2 regions of the Nocardiopsis sp. KDC1DS13DA1 genome follow, and region 2 is predicted to be linked to the other one. Evidence: riboswitches for the same ligand, from Rfam matches in the RefSeq annotation. Region 2 holds a riboswitch; the other holds the start of a gene.
The links. A riboswitch is a leader RNA that binds a small molecule or an ion and turns the genes downstream of it on or off. The one in region 2 is predicted to bind glycine.

Region 1 (15,517 bases), on a different contig from region 2:
GTAGATGTCGCTGACGGACTTGGTGGACTCCACCTCGCCGCAGGTCTCCCCGGCGGTCACCGCGGTGCCCGGCTCGGGGAGCTCGACGTACACGATGTCGCCCAGCGACTCCGCGGCGAACTCGGTGATCCCGACGGTGGCGACACCGTCCTCGATCCGGACCCACTCGTGTTTGTCGGTGTAACCCAGCTCCGTGGGAACGCTCACTTCGACTCTCCTTGGAGATATACCTTCATCCTGCCGTGCGCCCGTGCGGCGCCCCGGCCCGGCCTACGCCTGGTCACACCCCGTACGTGCCGGTCCCCGGTCGGGGATCCCGCCGTGTGGGGTGGGTGGGCCCCAGGGGTACGGGGCCCGGGCTGTTACGACTGCCGCTTGTAGAACGGCAGTTCGACCACGTCGACGTCCTCGCCGCGTCCGCGCACGTCCACGGTGAACGCGCCGGTCGTGATGTCGAGGTCGCCGTCCACGTAGGCCATGGCGATGGGGCGGCCCAGGGTGGGCGAGGGCGCGCCGCTGGTGGTGGTTCCGACGACGGCGCCGTCGCGCAGGACGTCCTGGCCCTTGCGCAGCGGGCGGCGGCCGCGGGAGACCAGGCCGATGAGGCGGCGTTCGCGGGCGGTGCGCGCGGCCTCCTCCAGGGCGGCCCGGCCGACGAAGTCACCCGGCTTGTCGAACTTGACGACGCGGCCCAGTCCGGCGTCGAAGGGGGTGAGGCCGGAGGTGAGCTCCTGCCCGTACAGCGGCATCCCGGCCTCCATGCGCAGGGTGTCGCGCGCGGAGAGTCCGGCGGGGACCAGGCCGTGCTCGGCGCCCGCCGTCATGAGGGCCTCCCACACGTGCGGTGCGCGGTCGGCGGGGCGGACGAAGATCTCGAACCCGTCCTCACCGGTGTAGCCGGTGCGGGCGAGCAGCACGGGCACTCCGGCCACGGTGTGCTCGTAGCCCGCGTAGTAGCGGATCCCGCCGAGTTCGGCGTCGGTGAGCGGGGCCAGGATGTCCACCGCGCGCGGGCCCTGGACGGCGATCAGCGCGTACTCCGCGGACCGGTCGGTGACCTCGACGTCGAAGCCCTTGGCCCGCTCGGCGAGGGCGTCGGCGACCACGGGGACGTTGGCCGCGTTGGCCACGACGAGGTACTCCTCCTCGCCGAGGCGGTAGACGATGAGGTCGTCCAGGACTCCGCCGTCGGTGGCGGTGATCATGGTGTAGCGGGCGCGGCCGACCCTCACCTTGGACAGGTGGCCGACCAGGGCGTGGTCGAGGGCCTCGGCGGCCTGCGGCCCCGACAGGTGGATCTCACCCATGTGGGAGAGGTCGAAGAGCCCGGCGGCCTCACGGACCGCCTTGTGCTCGGCGGTCTCGCTGGTGTAGCGCAGGGGCATGAGCCATCCGGCGAAGTCGACCAGGGTCGCGCCGGACCGTTCGTGGATCTCGCGCAGCGCTGTCGCGCGTGGCGCGGACGCGGGCTCTGACATGGGCACTCCCGAGAGGATGGGCGTCTGTCGTGCGTGGCGTTGCCATCCTCCCCCTCTGTCATCGGTGCCTGAGAGCTTCACCACGCGCTCGGCGTGGCTTGCACCTTCGGCGAGGGACGCGTGTCCCTGCTTTCCAGAGTGGTCTCGCCCGTACGGTCCAGTGTGCCTGAGAGGTTTCATCGGGGAGGGATTGCTCCTTCGGCGGCCCACATTGGCTACGCGGGCGCTCTCCCGTACGGGGTCAGCAACACGATCAGCCTAGCAGTGGCTGCTCGCGCCGCCCAAGGGTGGCCGATGTCTTACACGGCGCGCGGCCGAAACCGCCCTACGGCGGGGGCACGGCCGTTAGCTTGGGTTCGGTGGAAGAGGCAACCGGCACGTGGGGAGGAACGGGTGGGAACCGGTACCGGGCGGGGGAGACGGACGGCGGTTCCGGTGGGCCGGTCGGCGCTGACGGTCGCGGCGGGCGCGGTGACCGTTCTGCTGGGGACCGCGTGTTCCGCCGCGGTCCCGGAGACCTCCGGGCACGTCCGCGGTGACGCGCGGGCCGTCGACCGGGCGGGCGGCGACGTGCCCTCGGCGGAGCGTGAGGACCTGGAGTGGGTCTTCGACGACGCGGGGGTGGAGGGCACCTTCGTCCTCTACGACACCGGTGGGCGGTCGGCGACCGTCGTCGATCCGCGGGAGGCCCACCGCCGTAGCGTGCCCGCGTCCACGTTCAGTCTGGTCAGCTCGGTGATCGCGTTGCAGACGGGTGCGGTCTCCGACGTCGACGAGGTCGTGCCCCGCGGCGGCGAACCGCGGTCGGCCCCCGGGCGGGAGCGGGACATGAGCATGCGCGACGCCCTGTCCGCGTCCGACGCGCCCGTCGACCAGGAGATCGCGCGCCGGGTCGGTCCTGACCGGATGGCGGCCTGGGTGGACCGGTTCGACTACGGCAACCGTGCGACCGGCGGCGAGACCGAGGTGGACCGGTTCTGGCTGGACGGGCCCCTGGAGGTCACGCCCATGGAGCAGACCGTGTTCCTGGCGAGTCTGGCCCACGCGGAGCTGCCGGTGGAGGGGCGGCACCAGCGCGCCGTGCGCGAGATCGCGATGGTCGACGAGTTCGGCGGCCACACACTGTTCGCCAAGACCGGGTGGGGTGGGACCGTGGACCCCTCTCCGGGCTGGTGGGTCGGCTGGGTCGAGCACGGGCAGGACGTGCACACCTTCGCCCTGCGGATGGAGATCGAGGACGAGTCGCAGTTGGAGCTGCGCGAGCGGCTCGGGCGGGAGCTTCTGGTCGAGCTCGGCGTGCTCCCACCGGAGTCCGCCGTCTGAGGTTGCCGTCCCCGGTGGCCGAGCGCGGCGGCCGCCCGGTACCGGTCAGACGGGGACCTCCCGGTGCAGCCGTACCGGGACCGTCCGGGAGTAGTGCTGGGACGCGTCCATCAGGTTTCCCATGAACTTGAAGGTGTGCAGGACCATCCGGCGGTCGGCGATGCGCAGCCCCGGCAGCTCCTCCGACAGGCGACGCTCCACCCGGGTCAGGTCCGGGGCCGAACGCAGCCAGACGATGAAGTGCGTGTTCTCCGGGCCCGCGATCGTGCTGCACAGACGCAGTTCGGGGACGCGCTCGCCCAGGTCCCGCGCGGACTCCAGGACCCGGTCGTCCACCGACCCCCACAGCACCGCCGCGGTGGGCCAGCCCATCTCCGCGCGGGCGATGTCGCACCGCAGGCCGAGGACGCCCTCGCGCAGCAGCCGGTTGAGCCGCCGCGCCGCGGTGGTCGGCGCGATCCCCAGCCGCTCGGCGATGGGGTGGTAGCCCAGGCGGCCGTCGACGCACAGCAGGTCCACGATCCGCTGGTCGAGCGCGGTGACCCGTCCGCTCAGCGGCTCGGACCGCCCGTTGGCCTGCGCCAGTTCCCGCAGTCGGCGGCGCTGGACGGCGGACAGGGCGCCGACCTGCCAGCGGTGCGCCTCCGTGTGCACGCCGGTCACCATGTGCACGCGGTAGGAGACGACGTCGGGGAAGCCGCCGATCCAGCGCAGGAGGTAGTGGGCCAGCCCCTCTCCCGGCGCGACCGTGAGCAGGAGCTGGTGGGATCCGGCCGTGAACTGGATGCTCAGGGTGTCGGGGTTCTCGGCCAGCGCGGCGGCGACGTCCTCGACGGTGCCGTTGCGGCAGGTCAGCTCCACGTACGCCATGCTCCGCTCGGCCAGTGACTGCCGTCGGGGAAACGCCGTGATCCGTGCCAGGCCCTGCTCCTCCAACCGCCGCCACCGCCGGGCGAGCGTCGTGGGGTCCACGTCCAGGATCGGCGCGAGTTCGCTCCACGAGGCGCGCGGCGCCAACTGGAGCGCGTTGACCAGGGACAGGTCGAACTCGTTCAGAACGGTTGATTCCTGCATAGTGATCCGCTCTCAAACTCTTTTCCTGTGTTTCCAGGATTCTAAGCAGAGGTCGACATAGGTTGCCGCAGAGCCAGGAAAGCCACCTGAACAGCGTGTTTCAGCTTTGTTACTCGCCTGGGGGGCTCTGATTTCGGATAGCGGAAGGCCCGGGAAGCCGGGTCGTGGAGAAGGGGTCGACAGTGGCACCGGTGCCCTCGGGGGAGAGGATCGTCGTCGTCCGTAACGGGACGGTGGTGGACGGGACCGGAGCCGGACCGCGCCGGGGCTGGGCGGTCGTGGCACGGGACGGTCGGATCGACTGGATGGGGCCGCGGGAGCAGGCTCCCCGGGTGGGCGGGCCCCACCGGGAGGTCGACGCTCGGGGCGGCACGATCCTGCCGGGGTTCGTCGACGCCCACACGCACCTGACCATGTCCGGGGACGGCATGAACCCCGCCCATCTGGTCGACCAGCCGCCGCACTACGGTTACTACACCGCGATCCCGCGGCTGCGCGCCACCCTCGACGCCGGGGTCACCACCGTCCGCGACCTGGCAGGGCTCGACCTGGCGGTGGTCAGGGCGGTCGAGGACGGGATCGTTCCCGGCCCCCGGATCATCACCGCCTACCGCGCCCTGGGCCCCACCGGCGGCCACGGCGACTTCCGCACCTGCTGCGGTTTCGACTACGGCGCGGTCATGGGCCCCGACGGCGGCGTCTCCGTGCTCACGGACGGGACCGCCGAGGCGCTGCGCAACACCCGGGAGGTCATGCGCAAGGGGGCCCGGGTCATCAAGGTCATGGCCAGCGGAGGTGTGTGGAGCCCCTCCGACACGCCCTGGCACGACGGCCTCAACGTCGAGGAGATGGCCGCGGTCGTACGCGAGGCGGCCGCCCACGACGTCCCCGTCGCCGCCCACGCCCAGAGCGCCCGCGGCATCCGCAACGCCCTCACCGCGGGGGTCACCAGCGTCGAGCACGGCTACGAGATCGACGCCGAGGGCATCGACATGATGGGCGAGCGCGGCGCGTTCCTGGTCCCCACCCTGTCGACGGCGACCACGCCGCCCGACCCCACCCGCTCGGCCGCCTACGCGGTCGCCAAGAAGCTCAGGCTCCAGGAGCACCTCGGCGAGAACATCTCCGCCGCCGTCCGAGCCGGGGTCAGGGTCGCCCTCGGTACGGACTCCGGTATCTGCCCGCACGGTCGCAACCTGCGCGAACTCGCCCTGCTCGTCGAGCACGGGATGACGCCCGAACGCGCCCTGCGCGCCGGTACCAGCGAGGCGGCCGACCTCCTGGGCCTGGCCGACGAGATCGGCACCCTGGAGGTCGGCAAGCGTGCCGACGTCGTGGTCTGCACGGGCGACCCCACCGCCGACATCACGGTTCTGGGCGACCCGGACAACGTCACCGCGGTCGTCAAGGACGGTGTCGTCCACAAGGACGCCACCACCCGCCGATCCCCCTCCGGGGTCTCGGCCTGATCCCCCCGTTTCCCGTTCCCAGGTAGGTGAACCCATGAGCGCTCCGAGCCCACGACCGGACACCAGCGCCGAGGAGACCGCTCCCCGGCCCGGCCGCCTCGCCCGCGTGCTGGACGGTGTCGAGCGCGTCGGCAACCGCATCCCCGACCCGTTCGTCCTGTTCCTCCTGCTGTTCGCGATCGTCGCCGTCGTGTCGTCGATCATGGCCGCCGCCGGAGCCACCTACGAGGTGCCGGGCGGGGACGAGGGGCCCCAGGAGATCCGCGGCTTCCTCAGCTCCGAGGGGCTGACCTGGCTGAGCACCAACCTGGTCGCGAACTTCGTCGGGTTCCCGCCGCTGGGCGTGGTGCTGACCGTCCTGCTCGGCGTCGGCCTCGCCCAGCGGACCGGGCTGCTCAACGCGCTGGTGCGCAAGGCGTTCGGCGGCGCCCCGGCGTGGCTGCTGCCCTACGTCGTCGCGCTTGTCGCGGTCGCGGGCAGCATCATGAGCGACGCGGCGATGGTGGCGGTCCCCCCGTTGGCCGCGCTCGTCTTCAAGGCGGCCGGGCGGCACCCGGTCGCCGGCCTGCTGGGCGGCTTCGCCGTCGCCACCGCGGCCTTCAGCTGCAGCCCGTTCATCACCAGCACCGACGCCCTGCTGTCCGGAATCACCTCCACCGCGGCCGAGGCGGTGGACATCGGTACCGAGGTCACCCCGGTCTCCAACCACTTCCTGACCTTCACCATCGCGATCCTGCTCAGCGTCGCGGGCGGGTTCGTCATCGACCGTGTCCTGGAGCCGTCCCTGGTCCGGGCCAAGGTCAGCCGTGAGCAGGTCCAGACTGAGGGCGCCAACGCCCAGGACCGTCCCGACCTGAGTATGGACCCGGAGCTGACCAGCGCCGAGCGCCTGGGCATGCGCTGGGCCGGGGTCTCCCTGCTGCTCGTCCTCGCCGGTGTCCTGCTGGTCACCCTCCCCGCGGGCGCGCCGATGCGCAACGAGGAGGGCGGCTTCCTGCCGAGCTCTCCGCTGCTCGGGTCGGTCGTGTTCCTCGTCTTCCTGGCCCTGGCGGTCCCCGGCGTGGTCTACGGCCTGGTCACCCGCACCATCACCTCCGGCGCCGACGCCGCCAGGATGATGGGCCACACGATCAGGGAGATGTCCAACTTCATCGTGCTCGCCTTCGTGATGGCCCAGTTCCTCCAGTTGTTCAACTGGACCGGGCTGTCGACGTGGATCGCGATCAAGGGCGCGGAGGCGCTGGAGGCCACCGGGTTCACCGGTTTCGGCGCCATCGTGTGCTTCATCCTGCTCGCCTTCCTGGTCAACCTGTTCGTCATCTCCGGATCGGCCCAGTGGGCGCTGTTCGCGGCCGTGTTCGTGCCGATGTTCGCGCTGCTGGGGTACGAGCCGGGTTTCGTCCAGGCGGCCTTCCGGATCGGCGACTCCACCTCCAACGTGCTCTCGCCGCTCAGCCCCTACGTCGTGATCATCCTCGGGTTCCTGCGCGCCTACGAGCCGAGGGCCGGGGTCGGCACGGTCATCGCCAGGGCGCTGCCGTTCTCCCTGGTGTTCCTGGTCCTGTGGACCATCGTCCTGGCGTTCTTCTACTTTGCCGGGATCCCCGTCGGGCCGGGTATGGACGCCCGTATCTGACATCCACGGCCCCTCCCCGGGCACCCGTTTCCACGACATCCCAGACAAGGAGGCACGCCATGACCGGCGGCCGGACCCTGTACCGAGACCTGACCCTCGTCGACGGCACCGGCGCGGCCCCGGTCGCCGACGCCGCCGTCGCCGTCCAGGACGGTGTCGTCACCTACGCCGGACCGGCGGCGGGGGCGCCCGAGACCGCGCCCGGGGACCGGACCGTGCCGCTGGGCGGGCGGACCCTGCTGCCCGGGTTCATCGACACCCACGTCCACCTGGGTATGGAGGACAGCAGGGAACTGCTCAACAACGCCCTGGACCGCACCCGCAGCCTCCACGCGTTCGAGACCGCCGACCGGATGCGCCGCACCCTGGACGCCGGGGTCACCACGGTGCGCGACCTCGGCGGGGCCGACGCCGGGTTCCGCCAGGCCCAGGAGCGCGGCCTGGTGCGCGGCCCGCGCATGCGGGTGGCGCTGCGGCTGATGAGCCACACCGGCGGACACGCCGACTTCACCCTGCCGTCCGGGGTCAACCCGCACGAGTGCGGTGGGCACTCGGTCGCGGAGATCGCCGACTCCCCGCAGGAGGCGCGCGTGGCGGCGCGCCGGCTCATGCGCGACGGCGCCGACGTCATCAAGGTGTGTGCCACCGGCGGTGTCTCCAGCCCGTCGGACACCCCTGAGGACGAGGGGCTGACCGTCGAGGAGATCGCCGCGGTCGCGGAGGAGACCGCGCGGCACGGCGGCCGTCCCGTCGCGGCGCACGCCCAGGGCGCGGCCGGGATCCGCAACGCGGTGCGGGGCGGGGCCACCAGCGTCGAGCACGGCTACCTGGTCGACGACGAGGGCATCGACCTCATGCTCGACCGCGGCACCTTCCTCGTTCCCACCCTGGCCACCTTCGACTTCGAGGACCGCGTCCACCTGATGTCTCGCAAGGCCGTGGAGACCAAGCGGGCGCTGGCCGACCGCGCCTTCGAGCGGGTGTCGGAGGCGCTGCGCCGCGGGGTCCGGGTGGCACTGGGCACCGACGCGGGCATCTCCCCGCACGGCGCCAACCTGGCCGAGCTGCGGCACCTGGTTGCGGTGGGGTTGACCCCCATGCAGGCGATCCTCGCCGGGACGCGGGACGCGGCGGACCTGCTCGGGGCGGGCGACACCCTGGGCACGGTCGAGGCGGGCAAGACCGCCGACCTGGTGGTGTGCGACGGCGACCCGCTGGCCGACGTCGCACTCCTGGGCGACCCGGACCGCGTGGTCCTGGTCGTGCAGGGCGGGGAGACGGTCAAGGACATCCGTCCCTGATCCACGGCCCGGCCCGCCACGGTACGACGCGGGGCCCGGCACGCCGGGCCCCGCGTCGTGTTCTCTCGCCGTGCGCGGTTCAGACGGTGTTCTTGCGGCGCTGGCGCACGGCCTCGGCCAGCTCGGACAGCACGTGCTCGGTGGTCTCCCACCCCATGCACTTGTCGGTGATGGACTGGCCGTAGGTCAGCGCGGCCGGGTCCCCCAGCTTCTGGGCGCCCTCCACGATGAAGCTCTCCAGCATGACGCCGACGATGCCGGTCTGCCCCCCGGCGACCTGTTCGGCGATGGCGGAGGAGACACCGGGCTGGCGGGCGTGGTCCTTGCCGCTGTTGGCGTGGCTGGCGTCGATCATCAGCCGGCGCGGCAGGTCGGCCCGGCCGATGACGTCGAGCGCGGCCCCGACCGGTTCGGCCTCGAAGTTGGGGCCGCTGCGCCCGCCGCGCAGGATGACGTGGCAGTCGGGGTTGCCGTTGGTGACCACGACCGACCCGGCGCCGGTCGGGTCGACGCCGAAGAACGTGTGCGAGGCGGCGGCCGCGCCGACGGCGTCGACGGCGACCTGGACGTCGCCGTCGGTGCCGTTCTTGAAGCCGACCGGGGTGCTCAGCCCGCTGCTCAGCTGGCGGTGCACCTGGCTCTCGGTCGTGCGGGCGCCGATCGCGCCCCAGGTCACGGCGTCGGCGATGTACTGGGGGGTGATCGGGTCGAGGAACTCGGTGCCCGCGGGCAGCCCCAGCGAGTTGATGTCCAGCAGGAGCTGGCGTGCGGTGCGCAGGCCGTGGTGGACGTCGTAGGTGTCGTTCAGGTGGGGGTCGTTGATCAGGCCCTTCCACCCCACCGTGGTGCGCGGCTTCTCGAAGTACACGCGCATGACGATGCACAGGTCGTCGCGCAGGGAGGGCACGAGGCCGACCAGGCGCCGGGCGTAGTCCATCGCCGACTCGGGGTCGTGGACCGAGCAGGGTCCCACGACCACCAGGAGGCGGTCGTCCTCCCCGTCGAGTACCCGCTTGACCTCGGCGCGCGCCTCCTCGACCAGGGAGTTGCGCTCGTGGCCCAGCGGCAGTTCCCTGAGCAGGTCCCCGGGGGCGATGAGCGGCTGGTAACTCGCCACCCGTGTGTCGTTGGTGCTCGGCATCGTGTTCCCCTCGGTCCCTGGCTCGGTGCTGGCTGTCGCCGCGACTGACAGTAGCGCGGTCTGGGGCGGCCGGACGCGGTCGTGCGCGGTGTCGGTGCCGATGTGGGGAATGGGAAACACCACACCAACGGTGCGTGGAAAAGATTCGTCTCATCATGTGGGACGACAATTCCCGGAGTCATTCCGTTCCGAGGGGTCAGAGATCAGTCCTTCAGCCCCGGAAGGTCCTCTTCCCAGAACTCGCGCGGGTTGCGCTGGCCGTCGGTGGCCGTGCCGCGCTCGGCCTCGGCCCGCCGCAGTTGTACACGTCGGATCTTACCCGAGACGGTCTTGGGGAGATCGGTGAACTCCAGGCGGCGCACCCTCTTGTAGGGGGAGAGGCGTTCGCGGGCGTAGATCAGGATGGCGCGGGCGGTGTCCGCGTCCGGGGGCACGCCCTCGGCCAGGGCGATGTAGGCCTTGGCGACCGACAGGCGCAGCGGGTCGGGCGAGGGGACGACCGCCGCTTCGGCGACGAATTCGTGTTCGACGAGCACGCTTTCGAGTTCAAATGGTGAGATGCGGTAATCCGATGCCTTGAACACATCGTCGATCCGGCCGATATAGGTAATGTAGCCGCGCGCGTCCCGGGCGGCGAGGTCGCCGGTGTGGTACAGGCCGCGCCGGGTCACGTCGCGGGTCGTGTCGGGACCGTCGGCGTACCCCGTCATCACCCCCACCGGGTCCCCGGACAGGTCGACGCAGATCTCCCCGGTGTCGGCCGGTTCGTCGGTGGTGGGGTCGGTGAGCGCGATGTCGTAGCCCGGCAGCGGGCGGCCCATCGACCCCGGAACGACGCTCTGCCCGGGGGCGTTGCCGACGAGCATGGTCGTCTCCGTCTGCCCGAACCCGTCGCGGACGGTGATCCCCCAGGCGTCGCGCACCCTGTCGACCACCTCCGGGTTGAGCGGCTCGCCCGCGGCGAGCGCCTCGCGCAGCCCCACCTTCCACGAGGCCAGGTCGGTCTGGATGAGCATGCGCCACACCGTGGGCGGTGCGCACATGGTGGTCACGCCGCAGCGGACGACCTCGCCCAGCAGCCGTTCGGCGTCGAAGCGCTCCTGGTTCACCACCAGGACGGTCGCCTCGGCGTTCCAGGGGGCGAACACGCTGCTGTAGGCGTGCTTGCCCCACCCGGGGGAGGAGATGTTCAGGTGGATGTCGGCGGGCTGGACGCCGAGCCAGTACATCGTCGACAGGTGCCCGACCGGGTAGGAGCTCTGGGAGTGGGAGACCAGTTTGGGCCGGGAGGTCGTGCCGGAGGTGAAGTACAGCAGAAGGGGGTCGTCGCTGCCGGTCGGGTGCGGCGGGGTGAAGTCCAGGGCGGCGTGCTCCGAGTCGGGGTAGCTGAGCCAGCCGTCCATGTACCCGACGCAGACGCGCGTCCAGTGGCCGCGCAGGTGCGCGAACTTCTCGGTGTCGGCGGGGGAGCACACCACGTGCGCGACGTCGCCCCGGTCCAGCCGGTCGACCAGGTCGCTCTCGGTGAGCATGGGCGCGGTCGGACAGACGACGGCGCCGAGTTTGATCGCCGCGAGCGTGGTCTCCCACAGTTCGACCTGGTTGCCGAGCATGAGCATGATCCGGTCACCTGTGCGCACGCCCTGGCCGATCAGCCAGTTGGCCACCTGGTTGGAGCGCTCGGACAGGTGCCGGTAGGTGTACCTGGCCTCCGTCCCGTCCTCCTCGACGATCCACAGGGCGGTCCGGTCGGGGATGGTCTCGGCCAGTGCGTCGAAGTAGTCCAGGGCCCAGTTGAACCGGTCGGGCCGGGGCCAGCTGAACTCCCGGTGCGCTCTGGGCTGGTCCTCGCGGTGCCGGAGCAGCAGGTCACGGGCGGCCCGGAACTCCGCCGCGCCCGCGGCGGCCCTCTCTTTCGACATCGTCGGCGACCTCCGGTTCGGGAACGGTGGACGGGGCCCGCCCGTCCGGGTGCTCGGCCCGCGTGGGGCGCTGGGAACGCTGTGCCCAGCAGGTTCTACCCGGTAAGGGCGCGGGCGACGCCTGCGGGCCGTGGACCCGTACTATGGGCCGCATGGAGGAACTGCGCGGACACCACGGAACCTGGCGACTCGACGAGGAGACGGTTCGGCTCAGGTTCGCGTCGGGGCGCAGGGTTCCCACTCTGCTCAGGCACCTGGGTGAGTGCGTGGTTCCGCTGGCGGCGGTACGCGAGGTCGAGTTCGACCGCGGTGACCGCAAGCACGGGTGGCGGCTGCGGCTGTGGTTGGTCGACGGCGCCGACCCGTACGCGAACCTCGGCGTGTCCGGCCGGGACGGGACGACCCCCCTGCTGCTCACCGGCCCGCACGACGGGGAGCTCCTCGCCGAGTACGTCGCCGACAAGCTCATGTCCACGGCCGCGCTGGCCCGTGCGGCCGCGGACGGGTCCCCCGACCCGCGCGAGGTGGCCCGGGGACTGGTCGCCCGCCCGCCCTTCCAGGCCCGTACGGCGGAGGGGACGGCCACCTTCGACGGCACCCGTGTCCGGTTCCAGTGGGACGGCCTGTTGGCCGGTTCGGCGAAGGAGAAGGAGAAGGCGCGCGAGTTCCGGCTCGCCGAGATCGCCGAGGCCCGCTGGCTTCCGCCGGTCGACCTGACCGAGGGTCTGCTGCGCATCGACATGCGCGGCGTGACCGCCTCGGAGACCACCGACAGCGAGCACGACCTGTGCACCCTGGCCTCCCACGGAGCCAAGGGCAGCGACGAGACCCTCCTCATGGCGGCGACCATCAACGCCCACCTCGCCCCGGCACCGGAGGCGGCGGCGCTGCCCGGCGCCGTTCCCGCCCCCTCGCCCGAGCAGGGTGCGGAGACGATCCTCTCCACCATCCGTGAGCTGGGGCGGCTCCACACCGAGGGGCTGCTCACCGACGAGGAGTTCAGTGCCAAGAAGGCCGAGCTCCTCGGGCGTCTTTGACCCTGGTCCAGCAGCTCACCGGCCCGCGCGAAGCTCGGGGGCCGGAGGGCGGGCCTCCTCGTCCCCGGCGGTGCCCGCCGCCCGTTCCCCGCCGGCGGCCTGCCCGCGTCCCACGGGACCCGGCACGCCCCCGCACGTTTGCCCCAGCCTCCGGACGACCGTCCGGCGTCTCGCACCAGGAAAGGTCACAAGCCTTGCGCACCCTGTACCCGCCCATCGACCCGTACGACTCCGGAATGCTCGACGTCGGTGACGGCCACCAGGTCTACTGGGAGTTGTGCGGAAACCCCGCGGGCAAGCCCGTGGTGTTCCTGCACGGCGGCCCCGGAGGGGGCTGCAACCCGGCCCACCGGCGGTTGTTCGACCCGGAGCGGTACCGTGTCCTGCTCTTCGACCAGCGCAACTGCGGCCGGTCCACCCCGCACGCCAGCCGGATGGACTCCGACCTGTCCACGAACACCACGTGGACGCTGGTGGAGGACATCGAGCGCCTGCGCGAGATGATCGGCGTGCCGACGTGGCAGGTGTTCGGCGGGTCCTGGGGCAGCTGCCTGGCGCTGGCCTACGCGCAGACCCACCCCGAACGGGTCAGCGAGCTGGTCCTGCGGGGGATCTTCACCCTGCGCGACGAGGAGCTGCGCTGGTTCTACCAGCAGGGCGCGTCCATGCTCTTCCCGGACCTGTGGGAGTCCTACCTCGCGCCGATCCCCGAGGAGGAGCGCGAGGACCTCATCGCCGCCTACGCTCGGCGCCTCAACGCCCCCGAGCGCGACGTGCGCCTCGCGGCCGCCCGCGCGTGGAGCGTCTGGGAGGGGTCCACGGTCACCCTGTTGCCCAACGAGGAGATCCGGACCCAGCACTCCGACGAGGACTACGCGCTGGCGTTCGCGCGGATCGAGAACCACTTCTTCACCAACCGTGGTTTCCTGACCCCGAACCAGCTCATCGACGGCGCGGAGAAGATCCGGCACATCCCCGGGGTGATCGTCCAGGGGCGCTACGACGTCTGCACTCCCGTCCACACCGCCTACGACCTGCACAGGGCCTGGCCGGAGGCGGAGTTCCACATCGTCGACGACGCCGGGCACGCCTACAACGAGCCCGGGATCCTCGACCGGCTCATCGAGGCCACGGACCGCTTCGCCGGCTAGCGGCCGGTCCGGGTTCCGGGCGTGCGTCGCCCGGAACCCGGCACCGCGGCCGTGTCAGTCCAGGTAGCGGTCGAAGCAGGCCGCTTCGAGCTGGTCGGCGGAGCCGACCGCGCCCAGCTCGGCCAACCGCTGCCGCCCCCGCTCCCGGGACAGGTTCCACGAGGCCAAGCCCTCGCGGTCGGGGTCCTCCAGACGTTCCCTGAGTTCCAGGACCGCGCAGTCCCGGTCGTCGCCCTCCAACGCCATGAGCCCGGGGACCGCGTCGGCGGACAGGCTTCTCAGATACCAGGTGTCGACCGTGGCCAGGTCGAGGTCCTGGTGGCTCTCGGCGATGCGCAGGTCCGGGTTCCCGTAGGCGAACACGACCAGTGCCACCGCGGAGAGGGCGACCGCGGCACGCGGGAACCAGGCGGTGGACCTGCCGAGCGTGTTGACCAGACCCGCCACCGCGACCAGGACGAACACCGCGCCGCTCCACAGGATCCACGCCTCGGCGCTGGCCCGCATGCGCGTCAGCCCGAAGACGTCGATGTAGAGCTGGAGACGCATCATCGCCGAGGCGAGGATGACGAGGGTGAGCAGGCACAGCAGACCGAGCAGGACGTTGCGCGTGGTTCGCACGGCCCTCCCCCGGGCCGGGACCAGCGCCGTGGCCAGCGCGATGACGCCCAGGACCAGGAAGCTGACCAGGACGAGCTGGAAGAAGCCCTGCCGGGCGTACTCGGCGTAGATGAGTCCGGTGACCGACTGGACGTAGTCGTCGCCGCCGAACATCACCGCGCCCTGCACCGCGACGAACGCCGTGAACAGCGCGATGAGGGAGCCGAGCGGGATGCTCCAGACCCACGTCGGCCAGTTCGGTCCGGAGGAGGCGGTCGGGACCGGTCCGTGGTGTCGGTAGCCGGGCTCGGGGCGCCGCCGGGCGGCCAGGACGGCCGAGGCCGTGAACAGGACGGCCAGGGCGGCGCCGAGCAGGCGGAGGATCACCGTTGCGATGTCCAGGTTCTGGAACGGCCGGGTCAGGTAGCTGGCGAACACGGGGTCCGCGAAGGCGAAGAGCACACCGAAGACGACCAGCAGCAGGACGGTGACGACCGCGGTGAGCACGGCGGGGCCGACGAGCCCCCGGGCCCGGCCGGAGCGCAGGGAGTCGAACAGCAGGCGTGGGCTCGCCGGAAGGTGCCGCAGGAGCGCCAGGCTTCCGGAGAGCACACCGGCGGGTCCGCGTCGGAAGGCCGGGTTGCGGACGGCGAAGGCCAGCGAGGCCAGGAGGAAGGCACCGGTCAGGGTCCACACGAGGACCCAGCCCGCGTCACGGACGGCGGCGGTGGCCAGCAGCGCGGTGGCGAGCACGCCGAAGACCGCCGACCAGGCCCGGCTGTAGCGTTCGGGTTCCGGTTCGGGTGCGGGAACCACGGGCTGGAGGGCCGGTGCGGGGGCCCCGGAAGCGGGCCCGGTCCAGTGGGGGTGCCGCTGCGGGTACTGCGGCCAGGGGTGGTGTCCCCACCCGGTGCCGTACGCCCCGGAACGGTGGGGGCCGTCACCGGGACCGGGCGGCCAGGGGGCACCGCCGGGTCCCTGGGGGTGGTGCGGAGGGTGCGCCCGTGCGTTCTCGGCGGCTGCGCCGGATTCGGAGGCTTCCCGGGGCGTGTCCGTTCCGTCGCCCTGCTGGGGAGCGACGGTCTCGCAGGTCGTCTGGGAGTCCTCGGGATGCGCCGCCTTCCGGGCCTCGGTGTCCTCACCGCCATCAGCGTCCCCGGGGGCTTCGGGGGTGGCCGCGTCTGATGCGGGAGACTCCCGCGCCGTCGCGGCTTCGGCGGTCTCCCCGGCATCGGCGGCCGCTTCGTGTTCTTCGGCCTCGGCCGTTGAATCCGCCCCCCCGACTCCCGTGTGCTCCGGAGGACCAGCGGACTCCTCGGAGCCGTCTTCCGCGACGGCGGGCCGCGCCATGAGGGCGGCGAGTGCCGTCAGCACCGCCGCCGCAC
Region 2 (15,517 bases):
CGGGTGATCGCCAGCCACCCCGAGCAGGGATGGAGCCTGCTGTGCAACGGTGTCGTCCTCTTCGAGGACACCGGGGAACTGCTGCCCGGGGGCCAGATCGTCGCCCCGCACCGGCCGGACGTCGTCCACGTGGCGGCCTGACCCCGGTACCTCCCGTCCCCGGGGCCTCCCGCGGGCCCGCTCAGGAACCGTCGCGCGTCCCGTGCTCCGGCCACCCCTCGGGCAGCGGGTCCTCCCCCATCGCCTCGTGCAGTCGCCGCCGGAAGTCGGCGTGCGCGTCGGCACCCCACACCGTGTCACTCGGCGTACGCAGAGCCTGTTCCATGGCGGAGCGCAACGCGGAGGGGCGCGCCTCGCCCTCCACCAGCGGGACGGCGAGCAACGCGTGCATCCGGGTCACGACCGCGAACAGTTCCCCGGCCAGGACCGGGGTGCTGGAGGTGACCGCGGCCTCCTCCAGGTAGGGCTCCCACCACGGGAACCCCGCGGCCTTGTTCGCGTCCTCCTCGGGGGCGGGCGCGAACCCCCGCCGCATCCGGCGGCGCACCTCCTCGGCCGCCTCGGGGTCGCGGTCGGCCAGGCCCGAGCGCCAGACGCGCTCGGCCCCGTCCGGCTCCCCGCGCAGGGCGAGCAGCCCGGCCAGGAGCTCCACGGCGGCGCCGGAGGCCGCGGGCTCCGGCCGCCCGGTCCCGTCGGTGCCCGGTTCCGGGGCGGCCACCGCGTCCAGGTCGGCGATGGCGTGCTCCAGGTGGGCGGCGGCGCGCAGCAGCCGCAGCTCCGGGATGTCGGCGACCGCCAGTCCCCGCTCCACGGCGGCCCCGGCGGCCTCGGGCCGCCCCCGCTCCAGCAACCGTCCGGCCAGGTCCCGCGCGGCCTCGACGACGGTGTCCGCGTGCAGGGCACTCATCGACCCCTGGTCGGCCGGCAGGTCGAGCGCAGCCTCCCAGTGCACCTCCGCCCGGTCGGTCTCACCCCGTTCCTCGGCGTCACGGGCCAGGCCGTGGTGGGCGACGGCGGTGTAGGCGGGTCCGCCCAGATCCAGCAGACGGCGCCAGACGCGTGCGGCCTCCTCCCGGGCGCCCTCCTGCTCCAGTGACAGGGCCAGGTGGTAGGCGGCGCGCGGAGCGTGGCGGGCGTCGCCCGTGGCCAGGGCACGGCGGGCGGCGTCGCGGGCGGCGGGCAGGTCGCCCCGCTGGTCCTCGACCACCGCCAGGCCGAGGAGGGCGCGGGCCTGCACGGCGGGTGGCGGGTTGGCGGCCACGACCCGCCGGTAGAGCCCGGCGGCCTGCTTGAGGTGCCCGTTGGAGGCGAGGTCCCGGGCCTGGTCGCACAGGACCGCGGGGTCGTCCGAGGAGGGGGTGTCCGCCTCCGGGGAGTCGGCCGGGTCGACCGGGAGGGGCGCGTGCCGCCGGGGACCGTCCGTTGGAGGTGACGGCGGGCGACGGGCGGAGGAGTCCTCGGAACCGGAGCGTGAGGGGGAGCCGGACGTGGTGGTCATGCGCGGTCCGCTTTCCAGGGGCGTCGGTGGTCGCTCGGTGGGGTGGGCACCATCGGTGTCGCCGCCACTGTAACGCGCGCGGGGGGCGGCCCGGGCGGAGGCGGAGGCCGGAGCGGTGGGTGCCGCGGGACTCTCCCCCTCCCCCGCGGCGCGACCGAGCATCACCTTTACGTCGTAGATTTCTGACATGTCCGAAAGAGGGCACCGGTTCCGGGTCGGCGCTCCGGTGTCCGGACACACCGGTGGGAGGGGACCCCGGCGGATCCCCTCCCACGGAGGCGGTCGACCGTCAGAGCTCGAAGGCCTCCGGCGGCGGGCAGGAGCAGACCAGGTTGCGGTCACCGTAGGCCTGGTCGATCCGGCCGACCGGCGGCCAGTACTTGTCCTGGCGCAGCGACGGCAGCGGGTAGGCCGCCTCCGCCCGGCCGTAGCCGTGCTCCCAGGTGTCGGCGGTCAGCGCCTCGGCGGTGTGCGGGGCGCCCCGCAGCGGGTTGTCCTCGGCGTCCCACTCCCCCGCGGCCACGCGGTCGATCTCCCCGCGGATGGCGATCATCGCCTCGACGAACCGCTCCAGCTCGGCGAGGTTCTCGCTCTCGGTGGGCTCCACCATCAGGGTGCCCGCCACCGGGAACGACATCGTCGGCGCGTGGAAGCCGTAGTCCATGAGCCGCTTGGCGACGTCCTCGTTGCTGATGCCGCTGGCCTTCTGGAGCGGGCGGATGTCGATGACGCACTCGTGCGCCACCAGGCCCCCGGCACCGGTGTAGAGCACGGGGTAGTGCGACTCCAGGCGCTTGGCCAGGTAGTTCGCCGACAGCACGGCGGTCTCGGTGGCCGCGCGCAGTCCGTCCTCCCCCATCATCCGGATGTAGGCCCAGGAGATCGGCAGGATGCCCGCCGACCCGAACGGCGCGGCCGAGACGGGGCCGACCCCCGTGTGCGGGCCCGCCTCGGGCTGCCCCGGGTGGTTGGGCAGGAACCCGGCCAGGTGGGAGCGCACCGCCACCGGTCCAACGCCGGGACCGCCGCCGCCGTGCGGGATACAGAAGGTCTTGTGCAGGTTCAGGTGGCTGACGTCGGCCCCGAACTCACCGGGCTTGGCCCAGCCCAGCAGCGCGTTGAGGTTGGCGCCGTCCACGTACACCTGGCCGCCCGCCTCGTGGACCAGGCGGCACACCTCGGTGATGGTGTCCTCGTACACGCCGTGGGTGGAGGGGTAGGTGACCATGATGGCCGCCAGGTCCCCGGCGTGCTTCTCGGTCTTGGCCCGCAGGTCCGCCAGGTCGACGTTGCCGTTGGAGTCGCAGGCCACCACGGCCACGCGCATCCCGGCCATGACGGCGCTGGCGGCGTTGGTGCCGTGCGCGGAGCTGGGGATGAGGCACACGTCGCGGTGGGCCTCGCCCCGGGAGCGGTGGTAGCCGCGGATCGCCAGCAGACCGGCGAGCTCGCCCTGGGACCCGGCGTTGGGCTGGAGGGAGACCGCGTCGTAGCCGGTGACCTCGGCCAGCCAGGCCTCCAGGTCGCGCACCAGCGCCACGCTGCCCTGCGCCTGGTCCAGCGGCGCGAAGGGGTGCAGCCGCGCGAACTCGGGCCAGGTGACGGCCTCCATCTCGGCGGTGGCGTTGAGCTTCATGGTGCACGAGCCCAGCGGGATCATCGTGCGGTCCAGGGCCAGGTCGCGGTCGGACAGGCGGCGCATGTAGCGCAGCAGGGAGGTCTCGCTGCGGTGGGTGTTGAACACCTGGTGGGTGAGGTAGTCCACCCCGCGGCGCAGGTCAAAGGGCACCCGGTCGGCGCTCTCGTCCACGGTCAGCCCGGCGCGGGAGGAGCCGCGCTCGAACTCGCCGAAGGCCGCCAGGACGCGTTCCAGGTCGGCGGGGGTGGTGGTCTCGTCCACGCTGACACCGACCGTGGCCTGGTCGACGGCCAGGAGGTTGTACCCGGCCTCCAGGGCGCGCTCGACGACGGCGGCGGAGCTGGGCACGCGCACGCGCAGGGTGTCGAAGAAGGCGCCGTGCACGACCTCGAAGCCGCGCTCGGCCAGGCCGTCGGCGAGCGCGGCGGCGCGGGTGTGCACCTGGCGGGCGATGGCGCGCAGGCCGTCGGGCCCGTGGTAGACGGCGTACATCCCGGCCATGACGGCGAGCAGCACCTGGGCGGTGCAGATGTTGCTCGTGGCCTTCTCCCGCCGGATGTGCTGCTCCCGGGTCTGGAGGGCGAGGCGGTAGGCGGGGCGGCCCGCCTGGTCCACCGAGACGCCGACCAGACGGCCGGGCAGCTGGCGGCGCAGCTTCTCGGCGACCGCCATGTACCCGGCGTGCGGGCCGCCGAAGCCGAGCGGGACGCCGAAGCGCTGGGTGGAGCCCACCGCGATGTCGGCGCCCAGGTCACCGGGGCTGCGCAGCAGGGTGAGCGCGAGGATGTCGGCGGCCACGACGGCGAGCGCGCCCCGCTCGTGGGCGGCGGCGACGATCTCGCCCGGGTCGCGCACGACACCGCTGGCGGCCGGGTACTGCACCAGGACACCGAAGGCGTCACCGTCGGGCAGGCCCCGGGACAGGTCCGCGACGACGACCTCGATGCCCAGGGGCTCGGCGCGGGTGCGCAGCACGTCCAGGGTCTGGGGGAAGACGTCGGAGTCGACGACGAAGACGTCCGCCTTGCTCCTGGAGGCGCGGCGGGCCAGCGTCATGGCCTCGGCGGCGGCCGTGGCCTCGTCCAGCAGGGAGGCGCCGGAGACGGGCAGGCCGGTCAGGTCGCAGACCATGGTCTGGAAGTTGAGCAGGGCCTCCAGGCGGCCCTGGGAGATCTCGGGCTGGTAGGGCGTGTAGGCCGTGTACCAGGCCGGGTTCTCCATGATGTTGCGCAGGATGACGGGCGGGGTGAGGGTGTCGTAGTACCCCAGGCCGATCAGCGAGGTGCGCACCTGGTTGCGGTCGGCCAGGCCGCGCAGTTCGGCGAGGGCCTCGGCCTCACCGAGCGCCTCGGGCAGGTCGAGCGGCGCGTCGCGGCCCGGACCGGTGAGGATGGACTCGGGAACGGCGGCGGCCATGAGTTCGGCGGTGGAGCCGTAGCCGACGGTCTTGAGCATCTCCGCGGTCTCGGCGGGGGTGGGCCCGATGTGGCGGTCGGCGAAGACCCGGGCGGGGGCGCCGGCCGTGTGCGGCGTCGGGTCTGGCGTGGACTGGTCAGGCACGGAGACCTCCTGGTGACAGGGCCGAGCGGGTCGGCGCTTTCCTCACGGTCTCCCCCTCTGTCACCGGGCATGGTACGGCCCAGGCTTCAGAGCGGCCTCCTCCACGCGGTCCGTGGTGCCTGAGAGGTTACTGGGGAGTATTGCCCCGTCGGCGCCCCTGCCGGGGTCTCTCCCGCGTGGTATTGACGGCCTGTTGACGCTGTGTGTGAATGTAGGGACAGGATGAATGTCGGTTTTCATCCCTGCTGTGACCAAACGGTACTCGATAGCCGCACGGGGAACCGAGCCAGGGTCTCGCGTGTCCGGCGGCCCCGCACCGGCTCCTGGTCCGCAGACCCCTCAGCCGCCGGTGTTCCCGATCGCCCGGCGGATGGTCTCCACCGCGTGGTCGCGGACCGCCGTGTTGGCGGGGTCCCACACCGTGGCGAACCGGGACGCGGCGACCAGGTAGTCCCGGTGGCCGCCCGTCGGCCCGGTCAACCGGATCCGCTGTGTTCCCACCGCGTGCGCCGCCGCCACCTCTCCGAGTCCGGCGGAGTGCCCGACCCGGCGGAACAGGAACGGCACGATCGGCGTGAACAGCAGTCGCCGGTCGGTCAGCACGAGGGTACCGCCGTAGCAAGAGAGGTCCCGCGCTCCCCAGGGCACCCCCACGACCCACCGTCCCAGCTCGCGCTCGCCGTCCCCCGGTCCGTACCGCACCATGCGTCCTCCCGCGGTCTGCGCACACCCTCGTGGGATCGGACGTGCGCGTGGCGGGTCCGGTTCCGCGGCGGGTCCGCGGTCAGCCCGTGCGGCGCTCCCGGCGCCGGCGCGCCAGCTCGTCCACCGGCTGGGACGGCGCGGCGGGCAGGTCGGCGCGCTCCTCGGCCGGGACCACGCCCAGCGCCTCCTCCAGTTCGCGCCACACGTTGCCCAGGGCCAGGCCGAACATGCCCTGGCCGCGCTGCATGAGGTCGACGACCTCGTCGGGCGAGGTGCACTCGTAGACACTGACGCCGTCGCTCATCAGCGTGATGCTGGCCAGGTCGGGGGCCGGCCTGCCACGCAGGTGGTCGACGGCGTTGCGGATCTGCTGCAGGGAGATGCCCGTGTCCAGGAGGCGCTTGGCGACCTTCAGCAACAGGATGTCGGGGAGACTGTACAGAGGGGCGTTGTTGGCTCCGGTGCGCACGCTCGGCTCGACCAGGCCGGTTCTGGCCCAGTAGTCGAGCTGACGGTAGGTGATCCCGGCGGCGGTACACGCCGCTGGGCCCCTGTACCCGACGTCCATCGGCAGCGCCACCACGTCCTCTTCGCACAGTAGGCCCTGCTGCCCCGCTAGCCGCAGCGCGGACCGCCTGTCATGGGTCTCCCGCTTGCCGCCCGCTACCGCCACGCCGACCTCCGGCTCCTCGTCCCACGGCGGTGTCGACAGGGGATGTCCACTCAGGGAAAGGGTGCGCCGCGGGTTCCACTGCACCGACCGTAGGACGACCGGCCGACAGCGTCAACGAAGGCACGCGGCGCGTCGCCAAGTGCACGCGACGCCCGTGTCCCGTGTGCGCGCCGGACCCGGTCCGCGGCCGCCCGGAGGTCCCGGCCGTGACCACCACGTCCCCCTCCCTTGACCCGATAACCCAATCTATCAGTGACGACCACGGCAAACCCGCAGGTCACAGCCGTGTCGTCGGATGTGTCTCCCACCCCCGGAGCGCGCCCTGACACGACGGGTCCGACCCCGTCGCGCGGGCCCCGGGGAGAGCTACTCGGCGCGTCGGCCGAAGTCCTCGGGTGAGATGTTGTCCAGGAACTCCCGGAACGCCTCGACCTGGTCCTCCTGCTCGTCGGGGATCGGCATCCCGGCCTCGTCGATCACGTCCTCGTGGGCGTAGATCGGTGTGCCGGTCCGCAGCGCCAGCGCGATCGAGTCGGAGGGCCGCGCGCTGACCTCCACCCCGTTGCTGAACACCAGTTCGGCGTAGAAGATCCCGTCGCTCAGACCGGTGATGTTCACCGTCTGCAACCCGGTGTCGAGCGCCTCCAGGACGTCCCGGAACAGGTCGTGGGTCAGCGGCCGGGCGGGCGCCACCCCCTGCTGCGCCAGGGCGATCGCCGTGGCCTCCACCCCGCCGATCCAGATCGGGAGGTAACGGTCTCCGTCGGATTCCTTGAGCAGGACAATCGGTTGGTTCGAGGGCATCTCAACCCGGACGCCGACGACCTCCATGTGCTTCACAGCGGCTCCGTCCCACGAGTCGTCATGCCGGATGGGCGCTCGTCCCTGCTCCCCCGTTGGATCAGGACCCGAGGGCGAAATCGGCACCCTTCGTTACAAAGCTCTCCGGAGGCGGGGGTCCGCAAACCTGGTCGCCCCGCCCACCCGTCGCCCGCTTCGCGGGTGGGGAGGCTACCACCCTCGGCCGGGAGCCTCCGGCTCCGCCCCCACCTCGACGGCCGCTGCGCGGGAGGGGAGGCCGTCGCCCTGGATCGAAGGCCTCCACCCCCGCCTCTGGTCAGCGGCGCGGCTTGGTCAGCAAGACCATCCGGAACTTGCCGATCTGGATTTCGTCCCCGCCGCCCAGGGCCGCCTCGTCGACGGGCTCCCGGTTCACGTAGGTGCCGTTCAGGCTCCCCACGTCCCGGACCCCGAAACCGTCGCCGCGGCGGAAGAACTCGACGTGCCGCCGTGAGACGGTCACGTCGTCGAGGAAGATGTCGCTGTTGGGGTGGCGCCCCGCGGTCGTCACGTCGCTGTCCAGTAGGAACCGGCTTCCGGCGTTGGGACCGCGCCGCACGACGAGCAGCGCCGTCCCCGGAGGAAGGGCGTCGGCGTTGGCCGGGTCGTCGGCCGCCAACTCGTCACCGGCCGCCTCCTCCTCGAGGGCCTGGATCCCGGAGATCGAGATGGTGGACGTGACGTCGCCGGCGGAGTCCCCACCCGCACCAGGTTGTGGGGTCTGCTGCTGGGGCCTGCGGACGGGGGTCCCACAGTAGGAGCAGAAACGGGCATCATCCGCAACGGCGTGACCGCACTGCGTGCAGTAAACGCTCGACATAGGTCGGCTCGGCCTCCTACCGCACGGGGCGGTGCTTGATTCGGCTGATCGGTGACACGTCCCGGACACCGTACGGGTCGTTCACCCGCACGCCGCCCGGAGCGTGCTGAGACGGCCCGCTGGCAGGCAGCGGCGCGTCTCACACGGTCGGTCGCTTGGTCTCATCCCCCATGCTGTACTCCTTGTCACTGCCGGCCCGGCCCCGCCGTCGCTGTGGCGCCCGCCCGGTGGTGACGCGGTGCGTCAGGGAACACTCGACTTTAAACCATATCCCTGTCCAGGAAGGGTTTTGCTCCACCTCGGCCTGCCGTGGGCGCCCGGACCCGCCCGCGACGGAGGCAACGGCGGACCCGGCACCCGGGGCACCGTCTCCGCCGGTGCCCGCCCCCGTCGAGATGGACACCTGCTCTGGTGCTGATGCCGCGCGGGGCGGATTGGTTCGCAGCTGAGCCAAACGGATTCGCGCGAACTTTCCACCACCGCGATGACCTGCCGTTATGTCCAGTTTAACGGGAAGTTTCGCGCCTGGGTGGGGACCGTGTCCCTTCGGTGAACGCGCCGTGCGGGTGCGGGCGCGACCCCGCCCGCACCCGCGTGCGCGCCGGTCAGCCCTCGGCCCGCTCCACGACGGCGGCCCACTCGTCCAGCAGGTGGTGCGCCGTGTCTGGGTCGGGACCTTCGGCCCAAAGGTGGGTCACGGCCTCGGCGGTGTCCGGCAGGACGAGCGCCCAACTGCCGTCGGCCTCCAGGACCCGCACCCCGTCGGTGGTGTCCAGCTCCCGTTCCCCGGCGGCCTCCACCACGGCCCGCATGACGCTGCCCTTGACCGCCCAGGGGGTGGGCACCGAACGGCGGAGCAGGTGCGCCTGCGGAATGGCGCGGTCGATCTGGCCCACGGAGCGCCGGGTGCGCGCCACCAGGCCCAGCAGCCGCACGAAGGCGGCGATGCCGTCGCTGGTGGGGCTGAACTCGGGGATGACGAACCCGCCCCTGCCGTCACCGGCGAAGACGATGTCCCCCTCCCCCGCCCGGACGGCCTTGGTCAGCTCGTCGGTGGCCGTGGCCGTCCACCGCACCGTGGCCCCGTGTGAGGAGGCCACCCGCTCGGCGACGCGGGTGGTCGTGACCGGCAGCGCCACCGTTCCGCCACCGCGCTCGGCGGTGACCAGGTCCAGCACGACCAGCAGCGCCCGGTCGCCGTCGACCAGCTCGCCGTTCTCGTCCACGATGGCCAGCCGCTCGGCCACCGGGTCGAACCGGACGCCGAAGTCGGCCCCCGAGCTGGCCACGAGCTCGCCCAACCGCTCCAGGTCGCGCATCCGCTTGGCCGGGGTGTCGGTCGGCGAGGCCTCGTCCAACCGGTTGTTCACCGTGAGCACGTCCACGCCGATCCGGCCCAGCAGGGACGGCAGGATGAGCGACCCCGTCCCGCCCGCGCAGTCGACCACGACCTTGAGTTCGGCCTCGGCCACGCCGCTGGTGTCCACCGCGCGCAGGAGGTCGTGCGAGTAGTTCTCCACCCCCCGCGAGGGGAAGGACAGCTCACCGATCTCCCCGGGGAAGGCCCGGCGGTACTCGGCTCGGGAGAAGACCCGGTCCAGCTTGCGCTGGGAGGCGGGCGACAGGTCGGCGCCCTGCCCGTCGAGGAAGAGGATGTCCACCGACTCCGGGTCCCCCGGGCTCGTGCGCAGGTGGATACCGCCGCTCACCCCGCTCTGGGAGGTGTGGAAGCGCGCCACCGGAAGCGGCACGACCTCCAGGTCGCGCACGTCGATCGCCGCCGCCGTCAGCGCGCTGATCACCGCCCGCTTGAGGGTGCGCGCGGCCCGCGAGACGTCACGGGAGGTGGTGACGATCGCGCCCTTCTTCAGGGTGGTCGCGTAGGCGTTGGCCAGCCGGACCGCCAGTTCGGGGGTGATCTCGACGTTGATCAGGCCGGACACCCCGCGCGGGCCGAAGAGCGAGCGCTGCCCGCGCGACTCCCACACGACGTTGGTGCTGACCACCGCACCGGCCTCGATGGTCTTGAAGGGGTAGACCTTGACGTCGTTGTGCACGTAGGCCTCGGACTCGATGACGCAGTCCTCGCCCACGACCGCGCCCTCCTCGATCCGGGCGGCGGCCATGACGTCGGTGTTCTTCCCGATCACCGCGCCGCGCAGGTTGGCGCCGCGGCCGATGAACACGTTGTCGTGCAGGACCGTGCGGTGGCAGAAGGCGTCGGAGCGCACCACGGCGTTGCTGCCGAGCACGGTGTACTCGCGCAGTTCCGCCCCGGCCTCGACCTTGGCGTAGTCGCCGATGTACAGCGGTCCCTTGAGGACGGCGTCCGAGTCGACCTGCGCGCCCTCGCCGACCCACACCCCGGGTGAGACCTCGAAGCCGTCGATGTCCACGTCGACGCGGCCCGAGAGCACGTCGGCCTGGGCGCTGAGGTAGCTCTCGTGGGTGCCGACGTCCTCCCAGTAGCCGTCGGCGACGTAGCCGTAGAGGGGCTCGCCCTCCTTGAGCAGTTCGGGGAAGACGTCGCCGGACCAGTCCACGACCTCGCCCGCGGCGACGCGTTCGAGGACCTCGGGCTCCATGATGTAGATGCCGGTGTTGACGGTGTCCGAGAAGACCTGGCCCCACGTGGGCTTCTCCAGGAACCGCTGGATGCGGCCCTGTTCGTCCACGATGATGATCCCGAACTCCAGCGGGTTGGGGACCCGTTTGAGGGCGATGGTGACCTTGGCGCCGCGCTCCCGGTGGAAGCGCACCATGTCGGTGAGGTCGATGTCGGTGAGCGCGTCACCGGAGATGACGATGAACGGTTCGCCGCGCAGGTGCTCCTCGGCGTTCTTGACGCTGCCCGCGGTTCCGAGGGGAACCTCCTCGGCGACGTAGTGGAGCTTCATGCCCAGCTCCTCACCGTCCCCGAAGTGGTTGCGGATGAGGGTGGCCAGGAACTGGACGGTCACCACCGTCTCGGTGAAGCCGTGTTTGCGCAGCAGCCGGAGGACGTGCTCCATGATGGGCTTGTTGACCACCGGCAGGAGGGGTTTGGGCTGGTTGGCCGTCATGGGGCGCAGGCGGGTGCCCTCGCCGCCCGCCATCACGACGGCCTTCATCGGGGGCGCGGCCGGGGCGTGGGCACCGTCGCCGCTGCGGGTGGGCCCGTTCTGGGCGCTGGCGTCGGTCATCGCCGGGACCTCCGTACAGCGGTGCCGTCGGAGGTCGCGGCGCGGGGGTGGGAGCGCGCGTCGTCGCACGCGGTGGGACATGTTCTCATGGCGGAGATGACACTCCCTCTCGATCCGACAGGATTCGCGGTGAGCCGTTCCGCCGGTTCGTGTTCGCTTCGGGGTCGAAGCCGGGTCCGGCCCCGAATCGTGGTGCGTCCGTTCGCCCTCGGATTCCGCTGCGGGTTCCTCCGTCAGCGGTCGCCTGGTCGTTCGGATCGGGTCGATCCGTGCTGCGGCCGCGCTGGGTCGCTGTCCTCGGTGTCCGTCCGGCCACCTGTGTGATCAGCGCGTTCGTCGCGGCGGGTCTGGGCGATCAGGCGCAGCCCCTGTACGGCATAAAGCAGTCCGGCCCACCAATAGAGAGCAGTTCCCCAGAGGGCGAACGCCCAACCTATAATTCTCGCCACATCTGAGACAATCGACGTGTGACCCGCGATAAACAGCAGCGGGAACGCGTACAACAGGCACAGCGTGGCGGCCTTGCCCGCGAAGTTCACCGGCAGGGGCCCGTACCCGAAATGCCGCAGTAACGGCAGCGCGCCCAGGATGAGCACGTCGCGCAGGACCAGGATGCCCATCAGCCACCACGGGATGATGCCCCGGACCACGAGGCCGAGCAGCGCGGCGAAGATGTAGAGCCGGTCGGCGAGGGGGTCGAGTACGGTTCCCAGCCGCGAGGTCTGGTTCCAGGCGCGGGCGATCTTGCCGTCCAGCCAGTCGCTGAGTCCGGCGAAGGCGAGCACCAGCAGGGCCCACCAGTCGGCCCGCGGCCCCAGCACCAGCCACAGGAAGACCGGTACACCCAGTAGCCGGAGCATGCTCAACAGGTTCGGGACCGTCCAGATCCGGTCACTGACCACGGGTCCGGCCACGTCGCCCCCCGCCTCGCCTCTGCCGTCTTCCCCGGATCGCCCCATAGCGCCAACGATAGCGGTCGGTGGGGCCGTTTCCCGCCATCACGGCCGTCACCTGGTGTGACGTGCCTTGCGGGGGTCGGCCGGTGCCGCGGCGGCGCCCCTCACCGGGCCGGGACCGCGTCCAGGAACGGCACGAGCCGACGCAGGCGCTCGGGCCCGGTGGGCTCGGTGTCCTGGAGGGGCACCCGCACCACGCCCAGGTGCGCGAAGCGCTCCCGGGTCAGCGCGAGGGCCTCCGCTCCGTCGGGACCCGCCGCCCCCTCCGGCGGGACCTGGTTGACGATGACGGGCGCGAGCCGGAAACCCGCCTCGGAGAGCTGGTCGACGGCGCGCCCGGTCTCGGCGAGCACCATGCGGCGGGGCACGGTGACCAGGGTGACGGCGGCGTCCTCGCGCAGGCGGGCGGCGGCCCGCTCCAGCCGGTGGCGCCGGGTGTGCAGCCGCTCCAGCAGGGGGTCGTCGGCCCCGTCCGCACCGCCGACGACGTCGGCCAGGGCCTCGGCCCGCCGGGCGCGCTCGCGCTGGCGGGTCAGCCCCGTCACCCACGGGGTCAGCAGCGTGGGCAGGTGGAGCAGGCGCAGCAGGTGCCCGGTCGGGGCGCTGTCCACGACCAGGTGGTCCCAGCGCCCACCGACCTCCTCCATCCGGTCGACGAGCAGGTCGGCCAGGGCGGACTCGGCCATACCGGGGCTGGCGCCCGCCTGCTCCAGGTGGCGGTGCACGGCGGGCATGACCTCGCGGGGGACGGCGCGGCGCGCGTCCTCGGCGACCTGGGCGATCCGGCGGCGCACGGCGGCGTCGGCGTCGGGTTCGGCCGCCCACAGGCCGGGGGCGACCGGTGTCGGCTCGTCGGACAGCGGCCGCTCCAGGGCGTCGCCCAGGGAGTGGGCCGGGTCGGTGGACACCACCAGGACGCGGCGGCCCGCGTCGGCCAGGGCCAGGGCGCGCGCGGCGGCCAGGGTGGTCTTGCCGACGCCGCCCTTGCCGCCGACGAAGGTGATCGGCGCGGCGGCGGGAGACGGGTCGGCGGACGTGGTCGGGGTGGTCAACAGCAGCCTCCGGGGGCGCCGAAGTCGTCGCGGCCCAGGCGCTGGTGCCACTCGTGCAGGTCGGCGACCATGTACGGGATCAGGTCGAGGGTCTCGTAGGCGACGGGGTTGTCCACGCCCAGCGTCTCCAGCATGAGCAGGGCCCGCAGGGTGTCCTGCTGGGTGCGGGCCTCGCGCTGGCGGGCGTGGCCCCAGCGCGCCTCGAACACCGCCTGGTGGAAGGCCTCGAACCGGCGCCAGGAGGAGACGGCGCGCCGCCAGGCCCGGCCCAGGGGGCCGGACCCGGCGGCGGTGGCGGGCGCGGTGCTCACGAGGGGGTGTCCGCCCGCTGGTCAGGCATCGCCGTCGGCCCCCTCCGCGGCGGGCTCGGGCGTGTCCTCGTCCCTCGCCTGCTCCGCGGGGGGCTCCCCGGCGCCCGCGGTCCGGCGGGACAGGAAGGCCCGGCGCAGGGCGATGGCGGCCTCGACGGTCATCCACAGGGCCAGGCCGAAGATGGCCAGGTCCAGCGGCGCGAGCACGAACCGCTGGAGGGGGTCGTCGGCGCCGACGAAGGTGACGAGCTGGATGACCAGCGCCCAGGAGGTCATCACGACGAGGAAGACCAGCGGGACGAGGATGACGATCGGGTTGCGGCCGCGCTTGGTCACCCAGACCGCGATGACCGACAGCGCCAGGCCCGCCGTGAGCTGGTTGGTGGTGCCGAAGAGCTGCCAGAGCGTGCCCAGGGCGAAGTCGCCGGGCACCAGGGCCAGTGCCAGCCCCAGACCGACCGTGATCAGCGTCGCGGCGGTGGCGTTGCGGGACAGGAAGGTGAACGCCCCGTGGGCCGCGCCGCCCGCGCGCGCCCGGTCCGCCGCGATGGTGCTGATCTCCTGGATGGTGTAGCGCTGGAGGCGCACGGCGGTGTCCAGGGAGGTGGCGGCGAAGCTGATCACCACGACGCTGGCGAAGACCAGGCCCATGCTCTCGGGCACCCCGATGTTGCTGGCGAAACCGGCCACGCCCTGGACGAACCGGCCGCCCGCGCCGGTGCCCGCGGTCTCCCAGTCCGCGTACAGCTGGGTCCAGGTGGTGTCCTGGTTGGTGGACAGGACCATGATCCCGGCGGTGCAGGCCAGGATCGAGCAGACCGCGAGGGTGCCCTCCCCCAGGGAGCTGAGGTAGCCGACGTAGCGGGCGTCGGTCTCCTTGTCGAGCTGCTTGGCGGTGGTGCCGGAGGAGACCAGGCTGTGGAATCCGGACACGGCGCCGCACGCGATCGTGATGAACAGCAGCGGGAAGATCGACGGCGACCCGTCGGGGACGTCGCCGCGGAAGGCGGGCGCCTCGATCGTGTTCATCCCGACGATCACGCCGAGCATGATGACGGCCAGCGCCAGCATCATCTGGTGCTGGTTGATGTAGTCGCGCGGCTGGAGCAGCATCCACACGGGCAGGCGCGAGGCGAAGAAGGTGTAGGTGAACAGCAGCACCACCCACACCGTGGACGCCTCGACCCCGAGGGCGCCCGCGACCGGGTCGACGGTGATCGGCACCAGCTGGCCCAGCGGGATGCACACGTAGACGACCACGAGCGCGATGACCGACGGCAGGAGCGCGGCCGTGCGGCGGCGGTAGACGACCTGGCCGACGCCGATCGCCAGCGGGACGGTGACCAGGACCGGCAGCACCGCGGCGGGGGTGGCGATGAACAGTCCGGCGATGACCACCGCGAACACGGCGTTGACCATGGTCACCAGGAAGAAGATGATCAGCAGGAACAGGATGCGCGCCCGGGTGCTGATCACGTCGCTGGCGAGCGTGCCGATGCTGCGGCCCTTGTGCCGCACCGACACGACGATCGACCCGAAGTCGTGCGCGCCGGAGGCGAAGATCGTGCCGAGCACGACCCACAGCAGGGCCGGTCCCCATCCCCAGAACACCGCGATGGCCGGTCCGACGATGGGTGCGGCACCGGCCACGGAGATGAAGTGGTGGGCGAAGACGATGTGCTTGTTGGTGGGGAGGTAGTCCACCCCGTCCCGGTGGGTGTGGGCCGGAGTCACGAAGTTCGGGTCCAGCTGGTAGACCCGGTCGGCCAGGTAGACGGAGTAGAAGCGGTAGCCGAGCGCGAACAGCGCCAGGGCCCCGAGGAGGACGGCTACGGCAGGCATGGGAGGTTCCTTGCGTGTCGGCACCGCGGTGTGGCTGCCCCGCTGGTGCTTTCGGCTGGGGGATGTGGGTACAGTCCCGAGAAGTTAACATGAGAGCCACGTCACAGAAAAGGTTCGATGTGAACGATTGGGACACGGCGTGGCGGCGTTCCCCCGCAGGTGAGATGTGCTGGCTGTCCGACGACGGGCCCGTCGGGGTGCCCGTCGTCCCGCTGCTCGCGGACCACCCCTGCGTGGCGCTGCCCATGGCCTACCTGCACCTCGTCGACTCGCTGCTCAACCGGGCGGCGTTCTGCCTGACCACGGCCGCCGGCCCCGGTGAGCCGACACTGGTGGCCACCGGCCGGATCCGGGTGCGCCTGGACCTGGACGGGTCGGAGTTCGACGGCGAGCTGGTCGAGCAGGAGGTGCGCAAGCACCCGCCGACCCGGCTGCGCGC

Region 1: it holds a riboswitch for glycine, as region 2 does, so the genes downstream of both, gcvT (glycine cleavage system aminomethyltransferase GcvT) here and gcvP (aminomethyl-transferring glycine dehydrogenase) in region 2, are expected to answer to the same signal.

Annotation. Positions count from the first base shown of each region.
Region 1 covers NZ_JBVMUY010000022.1:69,691-85,207, reverse strand. The annotation lists gene gcvH (glycine cleavage system protein GcvH) at 1-207, opposite strand, end outside; gene gcvT (glycine cleavage system aminomethyltransferase GcvT) at 363-1,478, opposite strand; glycine riboswitch at 1,622-1,722, opposite strand; gene ACTVAJ_RS15375 (penicillin-binding transpeptidase domain-containing protein) at 1,872-2,801, shown strand; gene ACTVAJ_RS15370 (Lrp/AsnC family transcriptional regulator) at 2,847-3,875, opposite strand; gene ACTVAJ_RS15365 (metal-dependent hydrolase family protein) at 4,058-5,344, shown strand; gene ACTVAJ_RS15360 (AbgT family transporter) at 5,379-6,980, shown strand; gene ACTVAJ_RS15355 (metal-dependent hydrolase family protein) at 7,040-8,281, shown strand; gene ACTVAJ_RS15350 (3-deoxy-7-phosphoheptulonate synthase) at 8,361-9,422, opposite strand; gene ACTVAJ_RS15345 (AMP-binding protein) at 9,626-11,344, opposite strand; gene ACTVAJ_RS15340 (DUF4429 domain-containing protein) at 11,497-12,381, shown strand; gene pip (prolyl aminopeptidase) at 12,576-13,532, shown strand; gene ACTVAJ_RS15330 (DUF4153 domain-containing protein) at 13,587-15,517, opposite strand, start outside.
Region 2 covers NZ_JBVMUY010000004.1:301,609-317,125, reverse strand. The annotation lists gene ACTVAJ_RS03265 (DUF5999 family protein) at 1-141, shown strand, start outside; gene ACTVAJ_RS03260 (tetratricopeptide repeat protein) at 182-1,498, opposite strand; gene gcvP (aminomethyl-transferring glycine dehydrogenase) at 1,788-4,697, opposite strand; glycine riboswitch at 4,794-4,882, opposite strand; gene ACTVAJ_RS03250 (hypothetical protein) at 5,037-5,402, opposite strand; gene ACTVAJ_RS03245 (MerR family transcriptional regulator) at 5,482-5,970, opposite strand; gene ACTVAJ_RS03240 (bifunctional nuclease family protein) at 6,442-6,915, opposite strand; gene ACTVAJ_RS03235 (FHA domain-containing protein) at 7,193-7,735, opposite strand; gene ACTVAJ_RS03230 (sugar phosphate nucleotidyltransferase) at 8,341-10,845, opposite strand; gene ACTVAJ_RS03225 (CDP-alcohol phosphatidyltransferase family protein) at 11,151-11,876, opposite strand; gene ACTVAJ_RS03220 (ArsA family ATPase) at 11,978-12,925, opposite strand; gene ACTVAJ_RS03215 (cory-CC-star protein) at 12,922-13,236, opposite strand; gene ACTVAJ_RS03210 (carbon starvation CstA family protein) at 13,258-15,078, opposite strand; gene ACTVAJ_RS03205 (hypothetical protein) at 15,198-15,517, shown strand, end outside.